Regions from separate parts of the Variovorax monticola genome, predicted to be linked through region 2. Evidence: predicted binding sites of a transcription regulator. Region 2 holds the regulator's gene; the other holds the start of a gene.
What was found. The regulator HrcA, encoded in region 2, represses chaperone genes, less so after heat shock. The targets are predictions, from matches to a motif close to TTAGCACTCNNNNNNNNNGAGTGCTAA.

Region 1 (7,368 bases), on a different contig from region 2:
TCGGCGACCCCCGGCAGATCTTCGACGCGCCCCGCGAGGCCCGCACCCGCGATTTCGTCGGCAAGATCCTGCGGCACTGAAAGGGTGGTCGCGTACCGCGCGCGCCCGCGCTGCTAGTGCGGCGGGAAGTCGGTGACCAGCCCGTTGCTGAGCCTCGATAGCGTGTAGCGCGCCAGGTGGCGCAGGTGGGCAACGACCGCCTCTTCGGCCGCTGTCGCATTGCCAGCGATGTAGGCGTCCAGGATGGCCAGGTGCTCGGCCCTGTCGTCCTCGATGCGGTTGAACGGGTCGACCACCTCGAACAGGCGGCACAGCACGCGCAGGTGGGCGATCGTCTCGGCCAGCATGGCATTGCCGGAGGCCCGCGCGAACAGGCCGTGGATCTCGTCGTCGGCGCGCCAGTGGCTCGAGCCCTGCTGGCTCGAATCCAGCGACAGGATGTCGCTGCGCAAGCGCTGCACCAGTTCCGCGGGCACATGCCCCATGGCGAGCGACACGGCCTGCGACTCCAGCCGTTCGCGCACCTGCAGGCACTGGAAATAATGCGACGCGGTGATGCGCCGCACCGCATAGGAGCGCGCGTTGGCACGCACCAGCAGGCCTTCGCCCTCGAGCCGGAGCAGGGCCTCGCGCAAGGGCGTGCGCGACATCTGCAGCCGCTCGGCCAGGCGCCCTTCCACCAGCACTTCGCCGCCGGTCAACTCGCGCTGCAGAATGAGCCGCCTCACGACGGCGTAGGCCCGATCGGTCAGGTTCGTCGAGGCTTCACCGGACGCATCGGCCGCATCGGCCGGCGCGGACTCGGCGGGCCCGGCAGGCGTGCGGGGCCCGGTCCTGGCCATGGCCTGCCCGGGCTTGCGGGCGCCCGAGGCCTTGACCGGTGCTGCGGTCTTGCCGGGCTTGGCGCGCGGCGCCGGCTTGGTCGGGGCTTTGGGTTTCATATGATTTGTCTACAAACTGTGTGCAATCGAACGATGCCACAGCATACGTCAGGCATTGCAGCGTCCGCGAGCTTCGGTCGGCCGCAAAAAAAGGCGGGTCCGGCGCCGCGCAACCGGCCCGGGAATGCACCGCCCCGAACCTCCTGCCCTTGAAACGTCACCGAATGCCCTTATCATTAGCACTCGCTGCCGACGAGTGCTAACAGCCACTCGATGCCAGTCGAATGGGCACCCGGGCCTCGTCCGGCGCCCGACCACAAACCCGTTTCTTATCCATATCAGGAGATGCAATGAAACTTCGTCCTTTGGCCGATCGCGTGATCGTCAAGCGTGTTGACAGCGAAACCAAGACCGCCTCCGGCATCGTCATCCCCGACGCAGCCGCCGAAAAGCCCGATCAGGGCGAAGTCCTGGCCGTGGGCCCGGGCAAGCGCACCGACAAGGGCGAACTGACCGCACTGACCGTCAAGGTCGGCGACCGCGTCCTGTTCGGCAAGTACAGCGGCCAGACCGTCAAGGTCGACGGCGACGAACTGCTCGTGATGAAGGAAGACGACCTGTTCGCAGTCGTCGAAGCCAAGTGATTTGCGGGACAGACCAAGCCGACGCGAAGCGCGGATTGCTCTGTCCCCCACTGATTAGATTCAATTTCTGGAGTAAACAAACATGGCAGCAAAAGACGTAGTCTTCGGCGGTGAAGCCCGCGCACGCATGGTCGAGGGTGTGAACATCCTGGCCAACGCAGTCAAGGTCACCCTGGGCCCCAAGGGTCGCAACGTGGTGCTCGAACGCTCGTTCGGCGCCCCCACCGTGACCAAGGACGGTGTGTCCGTGGCCAAGGAAATCGAACTCAAGGACAAGCTCCAGAACATGGGCGCCCAGCTCGTGAAGGAAGTGGCCTCCAAGACTTCGGACAACGCCGGTGACGGCACCACCACCGCGACCGTGCTGGCACAAGCCATCGTTCGCGAAGGTTTCAAGCTGGTGGCTGCCGGCATGAACCCGATGGACCTGAAGCGCGGCATCGACAAGGCTGTCACGGCCCTGGTCGCCGAGCTGAAGAAGGCTTCCAAGCCCACCACCACCTCCAAGGAAATCGCGCAAGTCGGCTCCATCTCGGCCAACAGCGACGAAACCATCGGCAAGCTCATCGCTGACGCGATGGACAAGGTCGGCAAGGAAGGCGTGATCACCGTGGAAGACGGCAAGTCGCTGGACAGCGAACTCGACGTCGTCGAAGGCATGCAGTTCGACCGCGGCTACCTGTCGCCCTACTTCATCAACAACCCCGAGAAGCAATCGGCGCTGTTGGACAACCCCTTCGTGCTGCTGTTCGACAAGAAGATCAGCAACATCCGTGACCTGCTGCCGGTGCTGGAGCAAGTCGCCAAGGCTGGCCGTCCGCTGCTGATCATTGCCGAAGAAGTCGAAGGCGAAGCCCTGGCTACGCTGGTCGTGAACACGATCCGCGGCATCCTGAAGGTCGTGGCTGTCAAGGCTCCTGGCTTCGGCGACCGCCGCAAGGCCATGCTGGAAGACATCGCCATCCTGACGGGCGGCAAGGTCATCGCTGAAGAAGTGGGCCTGACGCTCGAAAAGGTGACGCTGGCCGACCTGGGTCAAGCCAAGCGCATCGAAGTGGGCAAGGAAAACACGATCATCATCGACGGCGCCGGCGCTGCCGGTGACATCGAAGCCCGCGTGAAGCAAGTGCGCGTTCAGATCGAAGAAGCGACCAGCGACTACGACCGTGAAAAGCTGCAAGAGCGCGTGGCCAAGCTGGCCGGCGGCGTTGCAGTGATCAAGGTCGGCGCTGCCACCGAAGTCGAAATGAAGGAAAAGAAGGCCCGCGTCGAAGATGCACTGCACGCCACCCGCGCTGCCGTGGAAGAAGGCGTCGTGGCTGGCGGCGGCGTGGCTCTGCTGCGTGCCAAGCAAGCTGTGGGCGACTCGGTCAAGGGCGACAACGCCGACCAGGAAGCCGGCATCAAGCTGGTGCTCAAGGCCATCGAAGCGCCCCTGCGCGAAATCGTGAACAACGCCGGCGGCGAAGCCTCGGTGGTGGTGAACGCTGTGTTGGCCGGCAAGGGCAACTACGGCTTCAACGCTGCGAACGACACGTACGGCGACATGCTCGAACTGGGCATCCTGGACCCGACGAAGGTCACGCGCACCGCACTGCAGAACGCCGCCTCGGTGTCCTCGCTGCTGCTGACGACCGAAGCCATGATCGCTGACGCACCGAAGGACGAATCGGGTGCCGGCGGCGGCATGCCCGACATGGGCGGCATGGGTGGTATGGGCGGCATGGGAATGTAATTTCCCGGCTGAGCTCTGCTCACCAAGACAAGAAGGGCCGCGCAAGCGGCCCTTTTTTATTGCCCGGCTCAGTCAATGAAACTGGTCTCGCAGCGCCACATAGAGCGCCTGGAAGCGCGCATGCCGCGTCTTGTGCAGATCCACATCGGCGGTCGACGGCACCAGCTGCTGCTTCACAGGCGGCAACGTACACACCTCGGCCACGGGGCCACCATCGGCCAGCCACGCCAGACGCGCCGCGCCCAGCGCTCCGCCCGTCTCGCTGCCCGCATAGAGCGTGAGCGGCACCTGGAAGATGTCGGCCAGCAACTGGCCCCACCACACGCTGCGCGCACCGCCGCCCACCAGCGCCACTTCGCGCAGCGGCATGTCGGGCGGCAGCCGCAGGGTGTCGAAGCCGTCGCGCAGGCCGAAGCTCACGCCCTCGACCACGGCATAGGCAATCTCCGCGGGCCCGTGCGCATGCGTCAGCCCGAACAGCACGCCCTGCGCAGCGGGGTTGTTGTGCGGCGAGCGCTCCCCTGAAAGGTACGGCAGGAACAGCGGACAGTGCACACGCTGCGACACCGGCACCTGCGCCGCAGCCTCCAGCAGCGCGGCCTCGTCGGCGAACCTGAATGTCTTCGCGGCCCAGCTCACCGCGCTTGCGGCCGAGAGCATCACCGACATCTGGTGCCAGCGCTTCGGCAGCGCATGGCAGAAGGCGTGCATGGCCTGCGCGGGGTTCGGCAGGAAGCGGTCGGTCGACACGAACACCACGCCCGACGTACCGAGCGACACGAAGCCCTGCCCCGGCTCCACCAGCCCCATGCCGACCGCGCTCGCGGCGTTGTCGCCGGCACCGCCGGCAATCGGCACGGCGCCACTGCCCACGCCCCAGCGTGCCGCCAGCTCGGGCCTGAGCTGCGCCGACACCTCGCTGCCTTCGACGAGCCGCGGCATGTGCGCGCGCGTGAGCCCCGTGGCCGCCAGCAGCGCGTCGGACCAGTCGCGCGCCCCCACGTCGAGCCACAGCGTGCCCGCCGCATCGGACATCTCGCTGACCGCCTCGCCGCTCAGCATGAAGCGCAGCCAGTCTTTCGGCAGCAGCACACGTGCCGTGCGCGCAAAGATTTCGGGCTCGTGTTCACGCACCCACATCAGCTTGGGCGCGGTGAACCCGGGCATCGCCAGGTTGCCCGCGATCTCGCCCAGGCGTGGCACGGCGCGCGTGAGCGCCTCGCACTGCGCGCCGCTGCGCCCGTCGTTCCACAGGATGGCCGGGCGCAGCACCTCGCCCGCCGCGTCGACCAGCGTGGCGCCGTGCATCTGGCCCGACAGTCCGATGGCGCGCACCGCCGACATCGCCTCGCCATGCGACGCCTTCAACTCCGCCATCACCTGCTCGAGCGCCTGCCACCACTGCTGTGGCGCCTGCTCCGACCACAGCGGTCGCGGCCGTTCGACAGTGAGCGGCGCACGCGCCACGCCCACGATGCGGTGATCGTCGGCGAGCAGCAGCGCCTTGAGCTCGGACGTGCCGAGGTCGAGTCCCAGGTACAAGATGAACTCCCTGCAGTGTTGGGAAGGTGTCAGGAAGCGACGCCGCTGCCGAAGCGCGTGTCGGCCTGTTTCCTGAATTCGCTCGGCGTCATGCCCTTGATTTCAAGAAAACGGCGGTTGAAGTTGGCCACGTTGTTGAAGCCCACCTGGTAGCAGATGTCCGTCACATAGTGGTCGGTCTGCATCAGCAGATGGCAGGCGCTGTTGATGCGCACGCGGTTGACGAAGTCGGTGAAGCTGTTGCCCGTGGAGCGCCGGAAGAAGCGGCTGAAGCGGCTCTCGCTCATGCCCAGTTCGGCGGCCACGTCCGACATGGAGATCGACTCGGCCATGTTGTTGGTGATGCGGTTGACGATGCCGTTGATCTGGTCGACCTGCGCGTCGCCGTCCGCACCCTGCGCGCCCTGCATCTGCACGCTCGACAGCAGCCGGTAGTCGGTGCACTCCGCCAGATCGGCCAGGAACTCGCAGAACAGGCCCAGGCGGCGCACGCCGCGCGCGGCCTTGATGTGGTCCCAGTGCACTTGCGCCTGCGGCGACATGCCGAAGAACTCGATGCCGTGGCGCGCACGCTCCAGCAGCTGCATCACCTCGCGCAACTCAGGGATCTCGCTGGCCGCACGCTCGATGGGCTCGTGGCGAAACTGGATCACCCGGTCGCGCCCCGCTGCGCCGCCTTCGGGCACGTCGAGCGAGATCCAGTTGTGCGGCAGACGCGGACCGCACAGCACCAGGTGCCCGGGCTGGAACGGACCGATCCAGTCGCCGATGAAGGCCTTGCCCGAGGTCTCGGTGATCAGGTGCAGCTCGTAGTCTTCATGGAAGTGCCATCGCACCAGCGGGCTGGGGAAGCCGTGCGCCAGGCAGCGCACCAGGCCGGTTTCTTCGGGCGCCTCGTAGCCCAGCGACGGGGAGCGCGCAAAGTCGCGCTCCAGTTCGGGCTGGCGCTGGCGGGGAATCGAACGCTTGCGTGTGGACGTCGTCATGGCGGCACGGTTCAGGACCGGGAAGCGGCAGCCGTATTTTGTGCCTCCGCGAGCGCGGCGTGAACCGCGGCCAGCGTGGGCGGGTCGGCACCTTCGCGGGCGCAGTTGAGCGCGGCGGCGGTGGCGGCGAAGCCCATCACCTCGCGCCAGGTCTCGTCGCCCAGTTCGCCGAGCTGCGCCGGCTGCTCGACGCCGTGCGCGAGCAGCGAGACCGACAACCCGGCCGTGAAGGTGTCTCCGGCACCGATGGTGTCGACCACCTGCACGCGCGGTGCGGCGACGGCAATAGGCTCGTGCCCCGTGCGCCAGAGGGTTGCGCCGCTCCCGCCGCGCGTGACGATCACCGCGCGCGCGCCGGCTTTCAGGATGTCCGCGGCCAGGGCGTCGACCGGCTGGCCGGGCGCGAGCAGCTCGGCATCTTCGTCGCTGAGCTTGACCAGGTCGGCCAGCGCGAACCAGCCGGTGACGCGCTCGCGGTATGAAGCCATGTCCGCGATCAGGCTGGGCCGCACGTTGGGGTCGAACACGATCACGCAGCGCCCCTTGTTGGCGGCGATCAGGTCGGCGATGCGCGTGGCGGCCGGCTGCTGCAGCAGCGAGATCGAGCCGAAGTGCAGGAAGCGGCATTCCGCCGGCAGCTGAGGCAGCGGCTCGGGCGCCCAGGTGGCATCGGCGCTGCCCTGTGTGTAGAACGCGTAGCGGTTGGTCTGCGGCGTGCGCTCGACGAAGGCCAGCGTCGAAGGCGCATTGCTGCGCAGCACGAAACGCGTGTCCACGCCGTTGCTTTGCAGGAAGCCCATCAGCCGCTCGCCGAACAGGTCGGTCGACAGCTGCGTGAAGAAGCCGGTCGGCTGCCCGAGCCGGGCGCAGGCCACCGCCGTGTTGAGCGGCGAGCCGCCCTCGTGCCCCAGGAAGGCCAGGGTGCCCGCCTGGCTGGCGGTGAAATCGATGAGGGCTTCGCCCGTGAGTGCTATGCGCATGGTGTCTGGATTCTCGATCAGGGCAAGGCGCTCGCATCGGCCAGAAAGCCGCGTTCGGCGGCCAGCGTGGCGGGATGGTCGAGCAGTTCGGCAAACAGACGCGGCGGAATGGTGATCGCACCCACGCCGAGTCCCAGCAACGAAAGATACGCCTCGCGCGAGCGAATGCTGGCCACCAGCAGCCGCGTGCCGGACGAAGGCCGCTGCGCGACGAGCGACTGCATCTGCGCGATCAGCGCCAGCCCGTCGATGCCCGCATCTTCGAGCCGCCCGAGGTACGGCGCCGCGTAGGCCGCGCCCAGTTGCGCCGCGAAGTGCGCCTGCTCGGGCGCATACACGGCCGTCCAGGTGACGGGCACGCCCTGCGCGATGAGCTGCGCGCCGGCGTCCAGGCCCTGGCGCGTGGCGGGAATCTTGACGACGAGCTGGCCGCGGTCGAAGTGCGCAAGCAGCGCGTGGGCGTCTTCGAGCATGCCGTCGACCTCGCTGGAATACACCTGGGCCTGGACCTGACGCGCGCCCAGGTCGATGCAGCGCTTGAGCAGCCCTGGCAATGCAACGCGGCCGATGCCCGCGCGCAGCAGCAGCGTCGGGTTGGTG
Region 2 (7,368 bases):
GGCCGGCCACGAGGAACGTCACTTCTTCAAGGCCGGCGCGGCCCGGCTGCGCCAGCGGCTGCAGCTCGACCTCGAAACGTCCGCCCTGCATGCCCAGGCCCTGCATGGCCTGCGTCACGGCCTGCGCGAGGCGCGGCGCAGCCTGCTTGCGCGACTTGCCGAGGGCCTTGGCTTCCTTCATGTAGACCTGCTGCGCGGCCTCTTCGGCGCGCTCCAGGCCTTCGAGATCGCTTTGTGCGTCGAGCGCCTGCAGCTCGGCCTGCCAGCCGGCCAGCAGCGCCGGCAGGTCGGCGGGCGTGCGCTTGTACCGGCGCGCGAGCGACATCCACAGGCCCATGCGCTCGTCCAGTTCGGCCAGGCCGCGGGGGTCCGCTTCGGCGTCGCGCAGGTAGCCGTGCAGCGAATGCGCCGCGTCGGAGGCCTGTGCCACGCAGGAGGCCAGCACTTCGCCCAGGTTGCGGAACTCGGGCTCGATGTGTTCGCAGTTCTGCAGCAGAGTCGCCGCGCGCGTGAGCGCGGCGAGCGCGCCGTGGTCGTCGTCTTCCAGCGCCTGGCTGGCACCCTGGGCCGCATCGATCAAGGCCTGCGCGTTGGAGATGCGCGAGTGGTTGGTCGACAGCTCTTCCCATTCGTCGGCGCCGGGCGCGAGCTTGGCGACTTCGGAAATCTGCCACTGAAGCCGCTCGCGTTCGCGCTGCAGCGAGTCTTGCGCCGAGCGCGCGTGCTGGAGCGACGAAAGCGCCTGCCGCCAGCCGTGCCATGCGGCGTCGAGCGCGTCGGTACGCACGCCCGCATAGGCATCGAGCAGGCCACGCACGGCCTCGGGCCGTGTCAGGCTCTGCCAGGCGTGCTGGCCGTGGATGTCGAGCAGGTGGTCGCCAAGCTCGCGAAGTTGCGTGGCCGTGGCCGGACTGCCGTTGATCCAGCCGCGGCTGCGGCCTTGCAGATCGACGGTACGGCGCAGCAGCAGGGCGTCGCCGGCTTCGAAGCCGCCTTTGTCGAGCCATGTGTCCATGGCCGGGTCGGCGTCGAACTCCGCGCTCACGTCGAGCCGCTCGGCACCTTCGCGCACCGCACCGGCGTCGGCGCGGTTGCCCAGCGCCAGTTGCAGTGCGTCGATCAGGATGGATTTGCCCGCACCGGTTTCACCGGTCAAGACCGTGAAGCCGCCAGACAGGTCGAGTTCGAGTGATCGCACGATCACGAAGTCGCGCAGTGCGATGCGTCGCAGCGCCATGTCAGGAGCCCCCTTCGTTCCAGTGAAGTTTCTTGCGCAAGGTATCGAAATAGCTCCAGCCGCGCGGATGCAGGAAGCGCACGCGGAAGTCGGAGCGGCGCACCACCACGCGGTCGCCGATGGCGAGCGAGGCCAGCGACTGCATGTCGAAATTGGCACTGGCGTCGCGCCCGCCGACCAGCTCGATCACGATCTCGTCTGCATCGGGCAGCAGCACGGGGCGGTTCGACAGCGTGTGCGGCGCAATGGGCACCAGCACCCAGCCCGGCACCGCCGGATGCAGCAGCGGGCCGCCGGCCGACAGCGCATAGGCCGTCGAGCCCGTGGGCGTCGCGATGATCAGCCCGTCGGCGCGCTGGTTGGCCACGAAGTGCCGCCCGACGGACACGCGCAACTCGACCATGCCGGAGGTGGCGCCGCGGTTGACCACCACGTCGTTCATGGCGAGCGCGTCGAACACCGAGACGCCGTCGCGCATGACGCGCGCGTGGATCAGGCTGCGGTGGTCTTCCTCGTATTCGCCGGCCAGCATGGGAATCAGCGTGGCCTGGTAGTTGTCCAGCGGAATGTCGGTGATGAAGCCGAGGCGCCCCCGGTTGATGCCGATCAAAGGAATGCCGTAGCTCGCGAGCTGCCGGCCGATGCCGAGCATGGTGCCGTCGCCGCCGACCACCAGGCCGAGGTCGCAGCGCTGGCCGATTTCCTCGACCGACAGGGCTTCGTAGCGCGGATGCGTCGGGGCGCCTTCGTCTTGATCTTCCTCTTCGCAGGTCGAGCGTTCGACGAAAACCGTGCAGCCCTGCGATTCCAGGAACGTGCCAATGTCTTCCATCACCCCGTCGCGGGCGTCCGCCTGCGCTCGGGCGCCGGAAGCCTGGTATTTGCCGATCAGGGCGACGTAACGGAAGCGAGAGGTCATATCTCACAAATTACAACACTAAAATCTTGCAATGCTGGACGACCGTGCCAAGTTGCTGCTCAAGACGCTCGTCGAGCGCTACATTGCCGACGGGCAACCCGTCGGGTCACGCACGCTGTCGCGTTCGGCGGGGCTGGACCTGTCGCCCGCGACCATCCGCAACGTCATGTCCGACCTCGAGGGGTTGGGGCTGATTGCCAGCCCGCACACCTCGTCGGGCCGCATCCCGACGCACCGCGGCTACCGCCTGTTCGTCGACACCATGCTGACTGCCCAGCGCGAGCACATGACCGCGCCGAGCCTCGCGCCCGACCAGCCACAGAAGGTGATTGCCAACGCAGCCAACCTGCTGTCGAACATGTCGCAGTTCGTGGGCGTGGTGATGGCGCCGCGGCGTGCCTCGGTGTTCAAGCAGATCGAGTTTCTGCGCCTTTCCGAAAAGCGGCTGCTGGTGATCATCGTCTCGCCCGACGGCGACGTGCAGAACCGGGTGATCTTCCCGGAGGCCGACTATTCGCAGTCGCAACTGGTCGAAGCCTCGAATTACATCAATGCGCACTATGCGGGCCTGACCATCGAGCAGGTGCGCGACAAGCTTCAGTCCGAGATCGAAACGCTGCGCGGCGAGATTGCCGCCTTGATGCAGGCGGCGGTGCAGGTCAGCTCCGAAGTGCTGACCGAAGCGCAGGAAGACGACGTCGTGATTTCCGGCGAGCGCAACCTGCTCGCGGTGAGCGACTTCTCCAGCGACATGGGCCAGCTGCGCCGCGCTTTCGAGCTTTTCGAGCAGAAGGCCCAGCTCATGCGGCTGCTCGACGTGTCGAGCAAGGCCGAAGGCGTGCGCATCTTCATCGGCGGCGAAAGCCAGGTGGTGCCGTTCGAAGAGCTGTCCATCGTGAGCGCCAATTACGAGGTCGACGGGCAGGTCGTAGGCACGCTGGGCGTGATCGGGCCGACGCGCATGCCTTATGAACGCATGATCCAGATCGTCGACATCACGTCGCGCCTGGTGACCAACGCGTTGAGCCATCGCAAGTAGGCCGCGCGCCGCGAATAGAATCGGGCCGCGTGGGCCGTTAGCTCAGCTGGTTAGAGCAGCGGACTCATAATCCGTTGGTCGATGGTTCAAGCCCATCACGGCCTACCACCGCCTCTTTTTGCATCAGGTTTTGGCAACGTTTCCGCTTCGCTGCGGGAATGCTCTACGAAACGGGATATAATCGAAGGCTTAGCGGCTGTAGCTCAGTTGGATAGAGTACTTGGCTACGAACCAAGGGGTCGTGGGTTCAATTCCTGCCAGCCGCACCAACTCTGAAAATGCCCGGAAGATTCGTCTCCCGGGCATTTTTCTTTTGTGAAGCCTGCGTGTATCCGGCTAAGCAGAGTCAAAAAGGTCGAGAAAAGCGGGCTATAATTGCAAGCTGTGCGGCTGTAGCTCAGTTGGATAGAGTACTTGGCTACGAACCAAGGGGTCGTGGGTTCAATTCCTGCCAGCCGCACCACTACATGAAAAGCCCGGAAGATTCGTCTTCCGGGCTTTTTTCTTTTTGGAGGATTTTGCGTTGAGCAAGGCATTCACCAAGGAAACGGATTCCGACGGAGACGATGACGGCGCCGGTGGCGTTTTGCCGCCGCTGCCCGCGGGCAGCAAGAACTACATCACCCCCCACGGCTACGCGCGACTGCGCGACGAACTGCTGCACCTGATGGACGAGGAGCGCCCGAAAATCGTCGAGACGGTGCACTGGGCCGCCAAGAACGGCGACCGTTCCGAGAACGGCGACTATCTCTACGGGAAGAAGCGCCTGCGCGAAATCGACCGCCGCGTCCGCTTTCTCACCAAGCGCCTCGAGGTCGCCGAGATCACCGATCCGTCGGTGCACCATGGCCGTGATCAGGTCTTCTTCGGTGCCACGGTCCGCTATGTGGACGAGACGGGCGAGGAACGCAGTGTCACCATCCTCGGGATCGACGAGGCGGAGAGCGCGAACGCTCAGGTCAGCTGGATTTCCCCGATCGCGCGGGTGCTGCTCAAGTCGCGCGAGGGCGATGTGGTCAAGCTCGTCACGCCGGGCGGCGCGCACGAGATCGAAATTCTTTCAGTGAGTTATCCCGCGCCACGCCCGGCCGCGGCCTAGAAACCGCAGGTCTCAGGGCGCGGGAACAGTCCGGGACGCCGTCAGCACCGACGCGGTCCGGCGCGCTGAGCGCAGCACGGCGTCCAGGTGCGCGCGGTCGCGCACGGCAATCACGAAACGCAGGTCGGTCGAATCCTGCGGTGTCTCGTCGGCCATTTCCACGTGCGTGATGTCGGCTTCCGCATCGGCCAGCGTGGCCGCGACCCGCGCCAGCACACCCTTGTCGTTGCGCACGGTGATGACCACGCCGGTTTCGAAGGGGCGCGTGGGCTCGTCCGCCCACTCGACTGCGAAGAAGCGTTCGCTGTCCTTGTGGCGCAGCCGCTGGCCGACGCCGCAGTCGTCGGTGTGCACCACCAGGCCTTCGCCATGCCCGAGGTAGCCGACGATCTGGTCTCCGGGAATGGGACGGCAGCACAGCGCGAAACGCACCGATGAGTTCTCGCTGCCGTCGAGCGTGACAGCGCCCTGGGACACGGTCTCGTGCGAGATGAAGCGCTCGCGGCTCAGCAGCAGGGCGTCGGGCCGCTCGCCCAGTTCGGAGAGCATGGAGACCAGCCGCTTCGCGACGATGCTGGCGATGCGTTTGCCAAGGCCGATGTCGGTCAGCAGTTCGGAGCGGGTGCGGTTGCCGGTGAAGCGCAGCAGCTTTTCCCACAGTGGCTGGTGTTCGTCGTCGTTCTCCGGCAGCTTGCTCAACCCTTCAGCGCGCAGCGCCTGGGCCAGCAGCTTTTCACCCAGGCCTTCGGACTCGGTGTGTGCCAGGGTCTTCAGGTAATGACGGATCTTGGAGCGCGCCCGACCGGTTCGCACGAACCCGAGCCAGGCCGGATTGGGCGTCGACACCGGCGCCGTGATCACTTCGACCACGTCGCCGTTCTTGAGCTCGGTGCGCAGCGGCACCTGGTCGCCGTTGATGCGCGCAGCCGACGTGTGGTCGCCGATGTTGCTGTGAATGGCGTACGCGAAGTCGACCACCGTGGCACCGCGGGGCAGCGCCATGATCTGGCTCTTCGGCGTGAACACGTAGACCGCATCCGGAAACAGGTCGACCTTGACGTGGTCCCAGAACTCCGCGGCGTCGCGCGTTTCGTCCTGGATGTCGAGCAGCGACTGCAGCCACTTGGTGCCCAGCCGGTCGTTGCTGGCCGCATTGGGTTCGGCCGCCTTGTACAGCCAGTGCGCCGCCACGCCGGATTCGGCCACCACGTGCATCGCCTCGGTTCGCAGCTGGAACTCGACGCTCACGCCGGCCGGGCCCACCAGCGTGGTGTGCAGCGACTGGTAGCCGTTGAGCTTGGCGATCGCGATGTGGTCCTTGAACTTGCCCGGCAGCGGCTTGTACATCTGGTGCAGGATGCCCAGGCCGGTATAGCAGGCGATCACGTTCGGCACGATCAGGCGAAAGCCGTAGATGTCGGTCACCTGGGCGAAGCTCAGGTGTTTTTCTTCCATCTTGCGGTAGATCGAATACAGCGTTTTTTCGCGCCCCGCGATCCTCAGCGTCATGCCGGCGGACGCGAAGGCGGTCTCGACCTCGCGCTGCACCTTCTGGATCAGGTCGCGGCGGCGACCGCGTGCCTTGGCCACGGCCTTGGACAGCGTGGCGTAGCGCCAGGGCTTCATGTGCCGGAACGACAGCTCCTGCAGTTCGCGGTAGGTCTGGTTCAGCCCGAGGCGGTGCGCGATGGGCGCATAGATTTCGAGCGTTTCGCGCGAGATGCGCGCCCACTTTTCACGCGGCGCGTCGGCCAGCGTGCGCATGTTGTGCGTGCGGTCCGCCAGCTTGACCAAAATGACGCGCACATCGCGCGCCATGGCCAGCAGCATCTTGCGGAAAGACTCGGCCTGGTTTTCCTCGCGCGTGTTGAACTGCAGCTTGTCGAGCTTGGTCAGCCCGTCGACCAGCTCTGCAACCGGGGCGCCGAAGCGTTCGATGAGTTCAGGCTTGGTGACGCCGCAATCTTCGATGGCGTCATGGAGCAGGGCGGCCATCAGAGCCTGCGCGTCGAGCTTCCATTCAGCGCATTGCGCCGCCACGGCGATCGGGTGGGTGATGTACGGCTCGCCGCTGTTGCGCAGTTGGCCGAGGTGGGCCTCGTCGGCAAAGCGGTATGCGCGCCGCACCAGCTCGGTGTCCTCGGGGCTCAGGTAGTCGAGGCGTGCCGTCAATGCGGCAAAGCTTGCGGCCGCCGCATTCAGCGCCGCCGGGCTCGGCTTCGGCGGGCCCTTGGGGGCTTGGGACTGATGTTTGGCAACCGCGCTCATGTCTATCACTTTAGCGTGACCACTGTATGGACGCGTCCGGGCATAAAAAAAGCACCGCTTCGCGGTGCCTTTTCGTTGCAGGGCTGCGTCAGATCAGCCCGGCACCTTCTTGAGCATTTCGAGGCCGATCTTGCCTTCGGCGATTTCGCGCAGGGCGGTCACGGCGGGCTTGTTCTTGCTCTCGATCTTGGGTGCGTGGCCCTGGCTCAGCATGCGCGCGCGGTAGGTCGCGGCCAGAACGAGCTGAAAGCGGTTCGGGATGTGGACGAGACAATCTTCGACGGTGATGCGGGCCATGATGAGAATCTTTCTGTCGGTGAGCGAGGGCTCGGATATCAGGGGATGTTCAGTGCGGCGAATGTGTCGGCGCGCGCACGGCGCTGTGCGGAGTACCGAAGCCGCTGAGCGTGGACGATCGCCTTGAGATCGAAGAGCGCGCGCTCAAATAACTCGTTGATTATAACGAAGTCGAATTCCCCCGCCCGCGCCATCTCTTCGGCGGCGTTTTTCAGGCGCAGCTCGATCACCGAGGCGCTGTCTTCGCCGCGCCGCTCGAGCCGCGAACGCAGTTCTTCCCAGCTGGGCGGCAGGATGAAGATCATCACCGCGTTGGAAAAGGTCTTGCGGATCTGCAGCGCACCCTGGAAGTCGATTTCGAGGATGACGTCCGCCCCCTGGGCGATCCGCTCCTCGATGGCTTTCTTCGACGTGCCGTACTTGTGACCGTGCACATGGGCCCATTCCACGAAACCGTCCGCCACGATCATCGCGTCGAACTCCGACGGCGAGGCAAAGAAGTACTCGCG

Region 1: a site for HrcA is predicted at 1,118-1,144, ahead of groES (co-chaperone GroES). Genes of this name have one in related genera too.

What each region holds. Positions count from the first base shown of each region.
Region 1 is NZ_JBPJZP010000004.1:170,849-178,216, forward strand. It holds gene ACSFA5_RS15455 (amino acid ABC transporter ATP-binding protein) at 1-80, shown strand, start outside; gene ACSFA5_RS15460 (GntR family transcriptional regulator) at 114-941, opposite strand; gene groES (co-chaperone GroES) at 1,232-1,525, shown strand; gene groL (chaperonin GroEL) at 1,608-3,260, shown strand; gene xylB (xylulokinase) at 3,333-4,802, opposite strand; gene ACSFA5_RS15480 (AraC family transcriptional regulator) at 4,832-5,788, opposite strand; gene ACSFA5_RS15485 (carbohydrate kinase family protein) at 5,800-6,768, opposite strand; gene ACSFA5_RS15490 (transaldolase family protein) at 6,786-7,368, opposite strand, start outside.
Region 2 is NZ_JBPJZP010000008.1:390,326-397,693, forward strand. It holds gene recN (DNA repair protein RecN) at 1-1,237, opposite strand, end outside; gene ACSFA5_RS28560 (NAD kinase) at 1,239-2,156, opposite strand; gene hrcA (heat-inducible transcriptional repressor HrcA) at 2,188-3,195, shown strand; tRNA gene ACSFA5_RS28570 (tRNA-Ile) at 3,227-3,303, shown strand; tRNA gene ACSFA5_RS28575 (tRNA-Arg) at 3,388-3,464, shown strand; tRNA gene ACSFA5_RS28580 (tRNA-Arg) at 3,582-3,658, shown strand; gene greB (transcription elongation factor GreB) at 3,719-4,294, shown strand; gene ACSFA5_RS28590 (RelA/SpoT family protein) at 4,307-6,562, opposite strand; gene rpoZ (DNA-directed RNA polymerase subunit omega) at 6,656-6,859, opposite strand; gene gmk (guanylate kinase) at 6,898-7,368, opposite strand, start outside.